Regions from separate parts of the Listeria tempestatis genome, predicted to be linked through region 3. Evidence: riboswitches for the same ligand, from Rfam matches in the RefSeq annotation. Region 3 holds a riboswitch; each other region holds the start of a gene.
What was found. Region 3 has a riboswitch for S-adenosylmethionine ahead of R8923_RS11195 (VOC family protein). Riboswitches for the same ligand answer to the same signal wherever they lie in the genome.

Region 1: another riboswitch for S-adenosylmethionine. It lies ahead of metE (5-methyltetrahydropteroyltriglutamate--homocysteine S-methyltransferase); the one in region 3 lies ahead of R8923_RS11195 (VOC family protein).
Region 2: another riboswitch for S-adenosylmethionine. It lies ahead of metK (methionine adenosyltransferase); the one in region 3 lies ahead of R8923_RS11195 (VOC family protein).

What each region holds. Positions count from the first base shown of each region.
Region 1 is NZ_CAUYTK010000001.1:2,099-7,488, reverse strand. Features, by position in the region: gene R8923_RS00125 (bifunctional homocysteine S-methyltransferase/methylenetetrahydrofolate reductase) at 1-506, opposite strand, end outside; gene R8923_RS00120 (PLP-dependent transferase) at 503-1,624, opposite strand; gene metE (5-methyltetrahydropteroyltriglutamate--homocysteine S-methyltransferase) at 1,642-3,939, opposite strand; SAM riboswitch class I at 4,030-4,136, opposite strand; gene R8923_RS00110 (MFS transporter) at 4,192-5,346, opposite strand.
Region 2 is NZ_CAUYTK010000001.1:28,520-33,909, reverse strand. Features, by position in the region: gene mnmM (tRNA 5-(aminomethyl)-2-thiouridylate-methyltransferase MnmM) at 1-227, shown strand, start outside; gene asnB (asparagine synthase (glutamine-hydrolyzing)) at 244-2,109, opposite strand; gene metK (methionine adenosyltransferase) at 2,242-3,453, opposite strand; SAM riboswitch class I at 3,560-3,663, opposite strand; gene R8923_RS00250 (DUF3116 family protein) at 3,713-4,000, opposite strand; gene R8923_RS00245 (thiol-disulfide oxidoreductase DCC family protein) at 4,006-4,392, opposite strand; gene R8923_RS00240 (hypothetical protein) at 4,507-4,815, shown strand; gene R8923_RS00235 (hypothetical protein) at 4,906-5,043, shown strand; gene R8923_RS00230 (YitT family protein) at 5,349-5,390, shown strand, end outside.
Region 3 is NZ_CAUYTK010000009.1:92,676-97,215, forward strand. Features, by position in the region: gene rpiB (ribose 5-phosphate isomerase B) at 162-617, shown strand; SAM riboswitch class I at 672-774, shown strand; gene R8923_RS11195 (VOC family protein) at 843-1,514, shown strand; gene R8923_RS11200 (hypothetical protein) at 1,630-1,908, opposite strand; gene R8923_RS11205 (ArsR/SmtB family transcription factor) at 1,921-2,193, opposite strand; gene R8923_RS11210 (nitroreductase family protein) at 2,290-2,919, shown strand; gene R8923_RS11215 (hypothetical protein) at 2,960-3,469, opposite strand; partial or broken gene R8923_RS11220 (hypothetical protein) at 3,488-4,540, opposite strand, start outside.

The DNA of each region.
Region 1 (5,390 bases), on a different contig from region 3:
ACAACTGGTAAATCCGTGTTTTCACGTACAATTTTTAATACCGTTTTTAGCTCATTTGGGTCATAAAACGTTTCAAGAAGAATCGCATCCACGCCCTCCAGTAAAAAACAATATAACTGTTCTCGAAAACTACGTTTGATTTCCTCAAGAGGCGCCTGTTCCACTTTTGAATCACTCGCCCCGTTAATGCCACCGATTGTTCCAAAAATATAAGTTCCCGTCCCACTCGTCGCTTTTTTAGCCAACCGAATAGCCGCCTGATTGATTCGTTTAATTTCATCTTCCAAGCCGTAGCGCTTAAGTTTTATATAGTTTGCACCGTACGTATTGGTTTGGATAATGTCCGCGCCTGCTTCGATGTAAGCACGGTGAATCGCAAGTACATCATCTGGATGCGTCAAATTTAATTCTTCAAACGAACGATCAACACCGTACGAATAAAGAAGTGTCCCCATTGCCCCGTCTGCAATTAGAACTTTTTCACTTAAATCTCTACGCAAATTCATGAACGAATCGCCTCCTTAGAAGCGAGTTCAAACGCCGATTTGAGGTCGTTCACTAAATCTTCCGCATCTTCAACACCAACCGAAATACGCAGCAGCTCATCAGTTAAGCCATACGATTCCCGCAGTTCTCGCGGAATATCCGCATGTGTTTGCGTAGCAGGATACGTAATCAAACTTTCAACGCCACCTAAGCTTTCTGCAAAAGTAAAAAGAGCAACATTTCTTAAAAGCGGTGAAATCAGCGCAGAATTTTCAATATAAAAGCTAATCATGCCACCGCGACCCGGATATTTCACTTCTTTGACTAAAGCATGGTTTTTTAGAAACTGAACGACGCGCTTAGCATTTCTTTCATGCTCCCTAATTCGTAGCGGTAGCGTTTTAAGCCCGCGAATCAAAAGCCATGAATCAAAGGGGGACAACACTTCCCCCGTTTCATTTAATGCTGTCGCGTAAAACTGACCAAGCTCGTCATCTCTCACAATGACAGCCCCCGCAAGAACATCATTATGCCCGCCTAAATATTTTGTAGCGCTATGAATCACAACATCTGCTCCGAGATTTAACGGCTGTTGCAAAATGGGTGTATAAAAGGTGTTATCCACAATAAGTAAAAGCTGATGCGCACTCGCAAATTGGGCCACCTTTTCAATATCCACTTCCTGCATAAGCGGATTCGTCGGTGTTTCAATAAAAACCGCTTTCGTGTTTGGCTGTAAAAGCCCGTCAAGTTCTGCTAAACGCTCTCCGCCCCAGTACGAAAAGGCAATATCATACCGCTTTTCAAGCGTTTTAAAATACCGAAATGTCCCGCCGTATAAATCTTGTAAACTAATGATATGATCTCCTGTTTTAAATCGCTTAAAAACAAGTTGAATAGCGCTCATACCAGAACTTGTGGCAAAACCATATTTCCCGTCCTCAAGTTCTGCTAGTGCCTCCTGTAAACAATCGCGCGTTGGATTCGCCGTCCGCGTGTAATCATATCCAGTTCCCACCCCAATATCCATATGACGGTAAGCCGTTGAGAAATAGAGCGGCGGACTTACTGCACCCGTTTTCTCACATTTTTTATTGCCAATTTGTGCTGAAATCGTCTGCTTACTTAATTTTCCCATCGTGCTTCCCCCACTTTCTATTTTTCTAAAATTGTATAGGCCTCACGAATTTCCTTTGTTGCGGAAACCATATCACGAAGTGCGGCCACCGTTTCTTCTTCCTTCCGCGTTTTAAGCCCGCAGTCTGGATTAATCCAAAAGTTTTGAACTGGAATCACGCGTAGTGCGCGTTCAATATTTGCTTTAATTTCTGACGTACTTGGGACACGAGGACTATGAATATCATAGACACCAAGCCCAATTTCTTTATCGTAATGATACGCTTCAAACGTGGAAATAATTTCCCCGTGACTACGTGAAGTCTCAATCGAGATAACATCAGCGTCTAGCGCACTAATCGCATCAATAATATCATCAAAATCCGAGTAGCACATATGCGTATGAATTTGCGTTTCGTCCGCAACACCTGAAGTCGTAAGTTTAAACGCATAAACCGCATCGTTCAAATATTTCTCCCATCTCGAACGCTTCAGCGGCAACCCTTCGCGAAGCGCCGGCTCATCAACCTGAATCACGCGAATCCCGTTTTCCTCTAATGCAAGAACTTCCTTCCTAAGAGCAAGCCCTACTTGGTTAAAGACATCGCTTTTTGGAATATCGTTTCGCACAAAGCTCCAATTAATGATAGTTACAGGCGCTGTCAGCATTCCTTTCACAGGGCGATTTGTGAGTGACTGGGCAAATTTGCTCTCCTTCACCGTAATTGTTTCCGTAAATGCAACATCTCCGTAAATAAGTGGTGGACGCACCGCACGCGAGCCGTATGACTGTACCCAGCCAAATTTTGTCGCCTGAAAACCTGCTAATTTTTGCCCAAAATATTCGACCATATCCGTCCGTTCAAATTCGCCGTGGACAAGGACGTCTAAGTCAAGCTCTTCTTGAATGCGAATCCAACGTTCTGTTTCCTGTTCAATATAAATTTCATAGTCCGCTTTTGTAATATCTCCCTTTAGAAATGCCGCACGTTTTTTTCGAACTTCAGGCGACTGCGGGAAACTTCCAATTGTTGTCGTTGGTAAAAGCGGCAACTTGAGCCATTCGTGTTGGGCTTTAATACGCGTTTCAAATGGACTTTTTCGTTCGGCAGAAATGGTACTGAGCTCTGCCAGCTCCGTTTGAACTTCCTTGTTATTTCGGTACTCTGAGCGGTTCAACTCCAAAACAGCTTGTTCCGCTTTTTCAAGCTCAAAAGTCACCGCCTCCGCTCCGTCTGAAACAGCTTTTGCGAGAAGTACAACTTCCTCTAATTTTTCATCCGCAAATGAAAGTCCGCCGTATAGCACTTTATCCAAATTCGGTTCACTTTTTTTCGTTACTGGAACATGTAGCAATGAACTGGATGGCTGCACAATCAATTTGTCTTTTTGCACAAGCCGCGTTAAAATTTCAAGCTCTGCGCGTTTCTCCCGAACTTCTGCCCGCCAAACGTTACGCCCATCAATGACTCCTGCCGCCAAATATTTATTATCTGGAAAACCAAATTTTTGAATTTTTTCAAGCGTTTCCCCGTGATCATGCACGAAATCAAGCCCAATCGCATCAACCGGCAACTTCACAATCGTCTCATATTCATCCACACTCTCAAAATAGGTTTGCAAAATCAATTTTGCATGTGGCGCCGCCGCCCGTAATTCCGCATACACCTCATCAAAAAGCGCCACTTCTTCTTTTTCTAAACTCGTTGCAAGAATAGGTTCATCAAGTTGAATCCATTTCGCGCCCGCCGCATCCAGTTCTTCAATAATCGTTTTATAAAGCGGCAAAAACTTCTGAATTAAGCTCTTGAAATCATTTTTATCAGCACCTTTTCCAAGCGACAAATAAGTAATCGGCCCTATGATGACCGGCTTTCCATCAATCCCGAGCTCTTCTTTCGCTTCTAAATATGCTTTTAGCGCTTTATTTTCTAAGAGTTTTGGCTCCACATCTTGAAGTTCTGGAACAATGTAGTGGTAATTTGTGTTAAACCATTTCGTCATCTCTGAAGCTACTGCTGTCTTGTTTCCACGTGCAATATCAAAATATGTACGCAGTGATACCTCATTCGTAAAGTTCCCAAACCGCTTGGGAATTACGCCAAACGCCACGCTTAAATCAAGTACATGGTCATACAACGTAAAATCGTTAACTGGTATAATGTCAATCCCTTTTTCCTTCTGTTTGTTTAAAGCAGCAAATCGAATTGCTTTTGTTTCAGAAAGAAGAGTATCTTCTGAAATTTTGTTATTCCAAAAATTTTCCAACGATTTCTTCCATTCGCGTTTCTCACCAAGACGTGGATACCCTAAATTTGAACTAAGTACTTTTACCATTTACCTCATCCTCTCTTTATTTATGACGCGAAAAAGCCTCCCTAGATAGAGAGGCTAAAATAATTCGAAAATAAACGAAAAATTAGTTCTCTCTTATCTTTCAAAGCATCACGCTTTGCAGGATTTAGCACCTTTTCAAAAAATTGAAAGGTTGCCGGGTTTCATCGGGCCAGTCCCTCTACCACTCGTTATAAGAGTTTCCTATTTAATTTACATAACAAATGTATTGAAATCATAATACCAAAAACGAATCTATACTGTCAATCTTTTTTTTGAAAATAATAAAATTCCCCCTAAAATAAGAAGTCCTGCTACCGTAAAATAAAAGCTCTGCGGACCAACCAAGCTAATGAGAGCTCCCGTTACAGTTGGTCCCAAAATACTCCCCGCACTAAAGCACATCCCAACCAAAATATTCCCCGCAGGAAGAAGATCAAGCGGCGTCAAATCCGTCATAAACGAAAGACCTAGGGAATAAAGCGAACCAACAAGTATCCCAAGCACAAAGAAAATCACAATAAAAAGCAAATCATTAGAAACAAATGCTGCTAAAAAGAAAACGAGACCACCTAAAAACGTCAAAATCGGCAACACGCGCCCGCGCCCCAACCGGTCACTAAGAATCCCAATTGGAACCTGAAATAAAATCGTCCCCACCGAGAAAGCAGAAATAATAAACGTAATCATATACGTTTCGATTCCAAATCTAAGCCCAACAATTGGAAAAGTCGCATTTAAGGCAGTTTCCAAAACACCACATAAAAATGGTGGAATCATTGACACCCATGCAATTTTCATAACATCCGAAAAACGTTTCACACTATCAAAAAAAGAAAGTTTACGAATTTCTGTTTCTTCTGAAATAAACTCATTTTTCAGCGTAAAAATTAGTCCCCATGCGACGAGAACTAGCACGCCAGAAATATAGAAAGGTAAGTTAGGACTCACATCCATTAAATTTACAAGCTGCGGACCAACTGCAAATCCAAGTGAAAAAAACAAGCCATAAATTGCCATATTCCTTCCACGTTTACTTTCCTCTGTTGTAGCTCCAATCCAAGTTTGCGATGAAAAATGCAACATATGATCCCCCACGCCAATAATAAGACGCAATAAAAACCAAAAATACAAATTAAACCACATTGGAAACAAAAATAGCGCCACCAGAACTAATCCCCCACCAACTATAATAATTGGCTTAAAGCCAAATTTATGTAGCGGTGCTTCAATAAACGGTGACACCAATAAAACGCCAATATAAATTCCCGTCGCATGAAGTCCATTCACTCCCGAACTAATCCCCATACCTTCAAAAATAATCGCAATTAGCGGCAACAAAAGCCCTTGTGACAGCCCCGAAATAGCCACAATCACCGTCAAAACCCAAAACTTCCGCCCATTTCGCATCCAAGCCGCCCCCAAAAATTTTTAAAATAAAATAAGAACAATGC
Region 2 (5,390 bases), on a different contig from region 3:
CGATTTTAAGCATCCAGCAGGCGCTCGCAAAGCTCCGTCCTGGTGGCCTTGTCATCTTAGTCATCTATCATGGTCATGATGCAGGCAAAGCCGAAAAACAAGCTGTCCTAAACTATGCTGAATCCTTGTCGCAAAAGGACTTTCATGTTCTCAGATACGGTTTCATCAACCAGCAAAACCACCCACCATTTATTGTGGCAATCGAAAAAAAAGAGCGGAAAAATTAATTTCCGCTCTTTTTGATTATTTATTAAAATCATATTTTTCTTCGATATAGATGGAATACCAAATCATGAAGATCACAACTGTCCAAATTTTGCGGCTGTAATCGTGTTTACCAGCGCAGTGATCATCGAGAAGTTGTAAAACATACGCCTTATTAATAAGGTGATCCGTTTCTGATTCATGGATGACGTTTTTTACCCACTCATTCATTTCTGCTTTTAACCAGTGGCGAATTGGGACTGGGAACCCTAGTTTACGGCGATTTAAAACGTGGTCGGGTACGAAAGTTTCTGCCGCTTTACGTAAAATATATTTCGTTGTTCCGTTTGTCGTCTTAAGCGATGCGGGAATTTGTTTCGCAACGTTAAATACTTCTTTATCAAGGAAAGGAACTCGTACTTCAAGTGAATTCGCCATCGTCATGCGGTCAGCTTTCAGCAAAATATCGCCACGTAGCCATGTATGCATATCGATGTACTGCATCCGCTCAACTGGTCCGTAGTGCTTTGTTTCCTCGTAGAATGGCTTTGTAATGTTTGTGTAATCGTATCCTTCCATATAGCCAGGCAGTAAAATGCGTTTTTCTGCTTCAGTGAACATCTTTGCATTTCCAATATAGCGCTCTTCCATTGGTGTTGTACCGCGTTCTAAGAAACTTTTTCCGCGCATTCCTTCTGGCATCACTTTCGCAACGCCTCCGAGCATGGATTTAAAAACGCTAGGCATTTTGTTGAACATGGAAAGCGAATTGGGTTCATTATAAATATTATAACCACCGAAAAGTTCATCTGCTCCTTCGCCTGATAGTGCTACTGTTACTTGCTTACGCGCCTCACGTGATAAGAAATAAAGCGGAATCGCTGCTGGATCAGCAAGTGGATCATCCATGTGCCAAACGATTTTCGGTAATTCGTTCATATATTCTTGAGGTGTGATAACATAACTAATATTTTCTACACCAAGTTTATCTGCTGTTTCTTTTGCAACATCAATTTCACTAAAACCATCTCGCTCAAAGCCGACCGAGAACGTTTTAATTGCTGGATGATATTCTTTTGCAATAGCAGCGATAATTGACGAATCAATTCCGCCAGAAAGAAAGGAACCAACTGGTACGTCAGAACGCATGTGCATTTTAACAGAATCATACATAACATCGCGAATTTCTTTAATAAATGTATCCTCAGCCTTCGAAACAGCAGCAAATTCTGGCTTGAAATACTGTGTAAACTGCATGTCTCCCCCTATTTTTTTAGTAAAATAATGTCCGGGTAATAGACGTTTTACTTCTGTCGTAAGTGTGTCAGGCTCTGGCACAAATTGATACGTCATATAATTTTGCAAAGAAACTTCATCTAACTTTTTGCTTTTTAGCGCATGTAAAATCGATTTTTTTTCAGAACCCATATATAATTTCCCGTCTTCTTCTGCATAAAAGAACGGTTTAATGCCAAATGGGTCACGCGCACCATATACGGTATTTTCAACTTTGTCCCAAATGACAAAACCAAACATTCCGCGTAGTTTTTCAGCCGTCTTCTCTTTATATTTTGCATATGTAGCAATGATGACTTCTGTATCACTTTCGGTTTCAAAAGTTAATCCGTCCGCTTTAAGTGACGCACGAAGTTCCACATAATTGTAAACTTCCCCGTTAAAGATAATCCAGTAACGTTCATTTTCATACGTTAGCGGTTGATGGCCGTTTTCCACATCAATAATACTTAATCGTCTAAAACCAAACTGAACATGCTCATCTGTATAGTACCCTTCATCATCAGGTCCACGATGAGTAATCATATCATTCATTTCTTTAAATGTTTGTTTTTCTTCACCAGTAATTTCAGCAATGCGGTCATGAACGCATCCTACAAATCCACACATTCTGACATTCTCCTCTATTTTAAATTTCATTTAATTTCTCATTTACACAACGTCTATCATATCATAAAGCGCGATGATTTGCACAGTTTCAATTATAAAAAAACGCTGCTAAAAGAAAGCAACGTTTCAAAATTATAGTTTACTTGCAAGTTGGGTTAAGAAGGCCTTTAAGTCGGCTGCTTTATTTGTTTCTTCCCAAGGTAAGTTTAAATCAGAACGTCCAAAATGTCCAAATGCCGCTGTCTGGCGGTAAATCGGGCGTTGTAAATCAAGCATTTTAATGATACCCGCTGGACGCAAATCAAAATTCGCACGCACTGCATCAATTAAGTCTTTTTCCGAATAACTACTTGTACCATATGTTTCAATTGAAATGGAAACTGGTTGTGCCACACCAATTGCATAGGCTAATTGCACTTCTACTTTTTTGGCAAGACCTGCTGCTACAATATTTTTAGCAACATAGCGTGCTGCATAGGCACCAGAGCGATCAACCTTAGTTGGATCTTTCCCTGAGAAGGCACCACCGCCGTGTCTTGCATACCCACCGTAAGTATCCACAATGATTTTCCGCCCGGTTAGTCCGGCATCTCCTTGAGGACCACCAATAACAAAACGTCCAGTAGGGTTAATAAAATACTTTGTCTCCGCATCTAACAAATTTTCATCAATAACGGCATGAATTACTTTTTCAAGCATATCCTCCCTTATTGTTTCATTTGAAATTTCGGGGTGGTGCTGTGTAGAAATTACGACTGTATCAATCCGTACGGGCTGATTATTTTCATCATATTCCACGGTTACTTGAGTTTTTGCATCGGGACGTAAATATTTTAATGCTTTTGATTTTCTAAGTTCAGCGATTTTACGCGATAGTCCGTGCGCTAAGTGAATGGGTAGAGGCATTAAATCCTCGGTTTCATCTGTCGCAAATCCGAACATCAATCCTTGATCGCCCGCACCGATTGCAAGTAAATCCTTCTCTTTTTCGCCGTTACGTGATTCTAAAGATTCATCCACACCTTGTGCGATATCTGGCGATTGTTCATCAATTGCTGTTAAAACGGCACATGTTTCTGCATCAAAACCATATTTAGCACGTGTATAGCCGATTTCTTTAATGGTTTTTCGCACAATTTTAGGTATATCCACATAAACCGATGTTGTAATTTCACCAGCTACAAGGACAAGACCTGTTGTCACAGTCGTTTCACAGGCTACACGTGCATCTGGATCTTTTGCAATAATAGCATCTAAAATCGCATCAGAAATTTGATCTGCAATTTTATCTGGATGCCCATCAGAAACAGATTCTGACGTGAATAAATGACGATTTTCTGTCATTTGATAGTTCCTCCTTTTAATCTCTTCCATCCGCGTATGGCAAGAAAAAAAGCCCTATTCTCTACATAACAGGCATAGAGAAAAGGCTTGAAAGTTCGTACCTTCGCTCTCATCGGTCAGGATTTCTCCTGCTCAGGTTAGCACCTTACAACAAAAAGTGTAGGTTGCTGGGCTTCAAAGGGCCAGTCCCTCTACCGCTCTGGATAAGAGTTGATTTCGTTCTTTTTTAGAATAACATACGCACCATACTGTTGCAAGCCTAATTTTCTGTTAAAAGTTCAGGCCACTCATTTGGCGGCACATCCCGATACTTTTCATAAAATAAATCGCCTTTTTCTGTTCGACCGTAACGAATACCTTGGTTGCTGTGGTAGCGAAAAACATATCCGGCCTCTTCCAAGTGATAAATTGTCCACAAAAAATCCGTTTTACTTGGCAAAGTCTGCTTCCTAGATTTCGAACGATCATTAATAAGCTCATGAATGTTCGATTCGCTCTTATATATATTTTCAATGATTTTATAGGCCAAGCCAAATGGGATTTCCAACCTCTTCACGCTTCCTTTTTCAAACACTTTACATCTTTAAGTGATATATATTTTTTAATACAACACATTATTTTACCACGTTTTCGAGCAACTAAACGATAAATTTTCCTGCCAAAAAATGGAATTCCTGGGAAATATAACGCTAATGCTAGCCATTTCCAGTAAGATAAGTACGTAAGGATTTTGCGTACAGCATAAAAGCCGCGATAAATATGACCGTCCCAACTTACAACGTGTAATTGTTCGTATAAATCGCTTGGTGAAAAATAGGTACCCTCATACGTTTGTAGTGCCCGCCATTCTAGCTCTTCATTTTTATCAAATTTCGTCATTATTCGTTTGACTTCTTTGCAAAATTCGCAGTTTCCATCATAAAAAATAATAGCTTTCATTTTGATAACCTCCTAGTCATTTTCTTTCCTCTTATCATATTTTTAAACCTGTGGTATGATAGAATGGTTAAAATCAGAAAAATATATTCGAATTTAACGGTAAGGAGAATAAACATGACATTAATTCCACTAACTTTAATTATTTTAGCAGGCTTTGTTGCGGCTTTGCTTTTATTTGAGTTCATTGTGAAATGGCGCTGGTTTAAATACTTTTTAGCTACTGTCGGTTTAGTAGCCAGTGGTATCATATTCTTTATTAGCTTTTATGGCGGCGGCTTAAAGCAAACTGAAATTGCCATCGCACTATTTCTAGCAAGCTTTGGTGAATACGTAATTGCCCTCATCATCAGTCTTATTTCACTCATTAAAAGAAAATCAAATACCCCTAAGAAAACGGCAACTAAAAAAACAGGTTCTGCATGACCTGTTTTTTTATGAATAAAAATAGCTACCTAACTAGAGTTTATGGTACACTAATACTATAAATAATTCACTAACTAGGGGGCGATTTTCATGAAGCAAACATTGCTGATTGTGCTGGCAATCGTTTTTCCTGCAACTTTAGGAGCTATTGTAGCGCTTCAAGTTTACAAGAAAAAGACGGCCACTTATATGCCGCTAAAAAATGAATTTGTTCATTGGAAAAAGTAATCATCAAAGGAGGATTTCCACATGAAAAAAGCAGAAAGTGAAAAACCACTTGTTATAAAAATTGTCATTTCTGTTTTGTTAGGGCTTGTTTTACTTAATCTCATGCCTATCCTGGCGATATTTTCTTAAAGATACTCAGTTGCCATTTTAAAAATTTTATGCTAATTTAGTAATAGAATTTGATGTTTTTATGGTGAGACAGTTAATGGCGGTTGCCTTAATGCTTTTTTACAAAAAGACTCCGACACCCATTTTGGGCTGATCGGGGTCTTTTTCTGCTCACTAGGAAAGAGAGGAGTTATCATATGAATAAAAAATGGACTTTTAATTTTGCGAAAATTATCATA
Region 3 (4,540 bases):
ACAATTAATTGAACATTTCATACTTTATTAAATTCTATCTAAAACCCTTTGTTACCAGTTCTTTAGGATGATTCATAGCCATTTCCAACTTTAAAAACTTCCATTTTATAAATTAATTTTAACGTGTATAATGAATATAATAACCTTGAGGAGGAATCTAAATGAAAATCTCAAAAGTTGCCATCGCTTCTGATCACGGAGGTATAACACTTCGAAAGAACATCATTACGTTTTTAAAAGAACAGAAAATTGATTTTGAAGAATTCGGACCAGAAACTCCCGATTCTGTTGACTATCCAAACTTAGCATTTACCGTTGCCCAAAAAGTTGCTTCCGGCGACGTAGAACGCGGCATTTTAATTTGCGGCACTGGCGTTGGTATGAGCATTGCTGCAAATAAGGTACACGGTATTCGTTGCGCTCTCGTTTCTGATACCTTTACGGCACATGCTACACGAGAACATAATGATTCCAACGTCCTCGCACTAGGCGCCCGTGTTACCGGCCCGGGACTTGCACTCGATATTGTTAAACTTTGGTTAGAAACGGACTATGAAGGCGGACGCCACGCAAATCGCCTTAGCCAAATTGAACAGTTTGAAAACACTCAAAGTTGATTTTTCCTAAAAAAAATGGTTTAATGTTTATAATCCAAATGAAAATACTCGGAATTCTTATCAAGAGAGATGGAGGGACTCGGCCCTGTGATATCTCAGCAACAGACCTACGGGCACTGTGCTAAATCCAGCAGGCGTAAAGCTTGGCAGATGAGAAGAGTTTGTTTTATGCACTCTTCTTTTTCTGAAAGGAGAGTTTTTCTTTTGTCGAAAGGAGCAAATAAAATGAATTCATTATCCGTTAGTCATGCCGTTCATTTCGTTCACGATTTAGAAGCAGTATGCACACAATTGCATCATTTTGGTTTAAAATTGTACACAAATAAAAAGCGTAGCCTACCCGGCACCCGGTCAGCCGTCACAGATTTTAGTTCTCCTCATATCGAATTTTTAAGTATTACTGAAAAAACAGCCGCATCCAAAACTTTCCTAGGAAAAGAGGCCCTTACTTATTTACCCGTCAAACAAATTTTAGGGCACCTTGTTATGGAAACTGATGATTTAGATGGCCTTCGCAAACACCTTTTTAAAAAAGGGCATGAACTAATACCCATCTCAGCGGCAGAAGAGACTGGACCAATTTACGCTATTTCAGGCTCATTAAACGGCCTAGCTTATCCACTTATCCAGAAAAAAGAAGCGGCGGTACCATCGAAAAATTTTCATACACTTAAAGAAATCCGCATTCGTGTGGATAACCCCAAATTTGCGCTAAAATACTGGGCAGAGCTTTTTAATCTACAGGTTATCCACAATTCGCTATTTTTTGGTGATATTGCTGTACATTTTACAAAAGGATCAGCTAATCGCTTACATGCACTTGTGTTTGATGCTACATCAGATGTTATTAGTCAAACGGAATTTCGAATTGGAGAAGGATTTTATCGCTTCCGCTAGCCTACTTATACACATAGTTATCCACATTATCCACAAATGCTTATCCAATTGCTTGACGCACCCTATTTTATACTTGTGGATAAAAACACCCGTAACTTTTCGCCTTGTGGAAAAGTTACGGGTGTTTTTCAATTAATTGTTTGACCAATTCATCGTGGTCGATTTCTAAATTGCCATTTTGATATTCTGAGCGTAGCCATTCATACGCCTGCCATTGCTTGGCGCGCAATTGTTGGCAAGTCGCTGCTTCGAACAGTAAAGTTTGGGCTTCTAAGACGGCATCTTGGTCTTGGTAGAGGTCAGCGCTTAAAATGATACGGTCTAAAATGGCAATAATTCGCGCATCAAAACAGCCTAGCGCATACGCTTCTTCTAAATCGGCTAAATAATTCATTTTTCGTCTCCTCTACTTTAAAACATCAAAAAACGATTGTGCGCCAGCAATTAGTTCCGCGTTGACCGAATAAATATGCGTCGTTCCTTCCTTTCGTAGCTGAATTAAATCGGCATCTTTCAAAATTTTAATATGGTGCGATAAGGTGGATTTGGCGATTTGATATTCGCTGCAATTTACGGAGCGTTCCCCGTTTTTTAGTAGGCAACGAAATATATTTAAGCGAATTGGATCAGCGAGTGCTTGTAAAATTATTAATAATTTTTCCTCAGATAAAGTTTTCATAAAACTATCTTATCATAGGACGATTTATTTGCCGATAAAAACATTCTGTGCTAAAGTACAATAGTTCGATAAAATTAGAACTTTGGAGGCATATAGATGTACAAAAATAATGATTTTCAAGACTTGATGAAGAATCGCCGTTCGATTCGCGCTTACGACGAAAATGTGAAGATTACCCATGAGGAAATGCTCGAAATGATAAACGAGGCGACAACCGCACCGAGCTCTGTCAACATGCAGCCTTGGCGCTTTGTCGTTGCGGACACAGCAGAAGCAAAAGCAAAACTTCGCCCTCTAGTACGCTTTAACACGACGCAAAATGACACGTCTTCTGCGATGATTATTCTTTTTGGGGATAAAAATGCGTTTCTAAATGGTGAAAAAATTTACGGTACGGCGGTCGCAAAAGGTTTGATGCCGCAAGAAGTCAAAGATAAGCAACTTCCAGCTTTAAGCGCAATGTTTGCAAGCGCTTCTGAAAGCGAACTAGAACGCACTACCCTCATTGATGGTGGCCTAGTTGCCATGCAATTCATGCTCGTCGCTCGCGCTTATGGCTATGATACTAACCCAATCGGCGGATTTGAACGTGAAGAAGTCGCTAAAGCTTTCGACATGGACACAAAACGCTACACACCAATTATGATTCTCTCAATTGGGAAAGCAAAAGATGCTGGCTATCCTTCTTATCGCTTGGATGCTACGGAGATTACGAGTTTTAAATAATCAAAAAGAGTTCGCCCGGGCGAACTCTTTTTGATTACCATTATTTAGGGTTACTATCTTTTTCTATAATACGGGTATAGGTTTTCAAAATAGCATCTTTGTCAGAAAATATGGAGCCATTATCTTGTAATCCATATAAAATATCAAAAGTTTTTTTATTATGAGCCATTACCCACTCTAGCGTCAAACGATGTTCTTTATCAAAACCATATTCCTTCGCCTTTTCAAACGCATTTTTATCGTATTCTGATAAATCATCAAACAAATAATAGTTCAGCACGGTCACTGCTTTCTTTGTGTCTTCAGTCGGGTCAAGTTGCATGGATTTATTAGTCATCGTTCTATCCACAGCATTGATACTCGGACTGGCAGACATATAAAGGTAACTTACCAAGACATCTACTTGAACTGCACTTAGCTCTTGCTTTGTAAATACTGCTGCTTCTTCCACTTTAGGCTCACTTCTTTCATTTAATATGTATAACCAAATTGCCCCTGCAAGCAAAACAAAAAGAGCGCCGATGACTAGCATTTTATTCGTTTTTTTCATACTATCCCTCTCCGCCTTCTATTTTTTAGCTATGGCTTCGTCAAAAGCATCTCCCAAACCGATATCCCGTAACTTTATAACCTCATCAATTACTTTTTGCGGATTTCGAACAATTTCAGCTACTGTAAAATTAGTTCCACATGTTTCGTTAACATTCCTTACTCGTTCGTGTGTTTCTTGCCCAACTTCAATATAAATCGTACTTCCTTGTGTAGCTGCTGTATCCATCGTAACAATCGATGCAACACAATCAAAATTGGAATATATTTGCGCATTTTCTATATTTGATAATTGCCCTTCAATAAAGGTTGTGTTGGCTTGGTGTTCTTGTACATCAGTATAGTAATCTATTCCTGCTGAAACTAAATCTCCAACAAACGGGACATAGCCAATAAGTTTGGACATACCAATCTTTCCACTCCTCTCAAGTGCAGCTCCTGCTGCATCTGAGAGTCCATCTATAGCTAGCCCACTTGCTTGATCCACGGTAAAATCTGTGGTTGCATCCACTAGCGACGGCGCTCCAAAATGGTTTGCAAAACCAACTCTTGATTCTTGAAGAACCGAGATATCAATCATATTTCCATTCTGCGTACCAGATATAGTTATAGATGAATCTGCAAAATTAGAAAATACTGCCGCACTAGGCGAACCTATATTTCTAAATTCCTTGAATTCTAGCGCAACAGATCCGTCCTCTTGATTCGTCACTCTAATATCCGGCTCTCCTCCCTTATAAGCTCCATGAAAACTTTCTGTTTCACACACTACATTTAATAACGTCATTCGTTGCATAATATCATTACTATAGTTTTTCAGCTCTCGATACAAACTATTATTTGACTCTGAATCAACAGATTGCAAAAGCAAAATAGAATTATCTCGCATGCCTTGCAAATTCGCTATAACACGATTTAATTTTTCAGTATTCGGCTCCCATTTAGAGTAGTTTTCATTCATGAGACCTGCAGATGGTCCCATAAGTTCTTGGATAAGAGTATAATCCACATCCTCTGTTTTATCCATACAAAGCTTCAAAAATTTATCTAATTCTTCCTTATCCATAGTTGC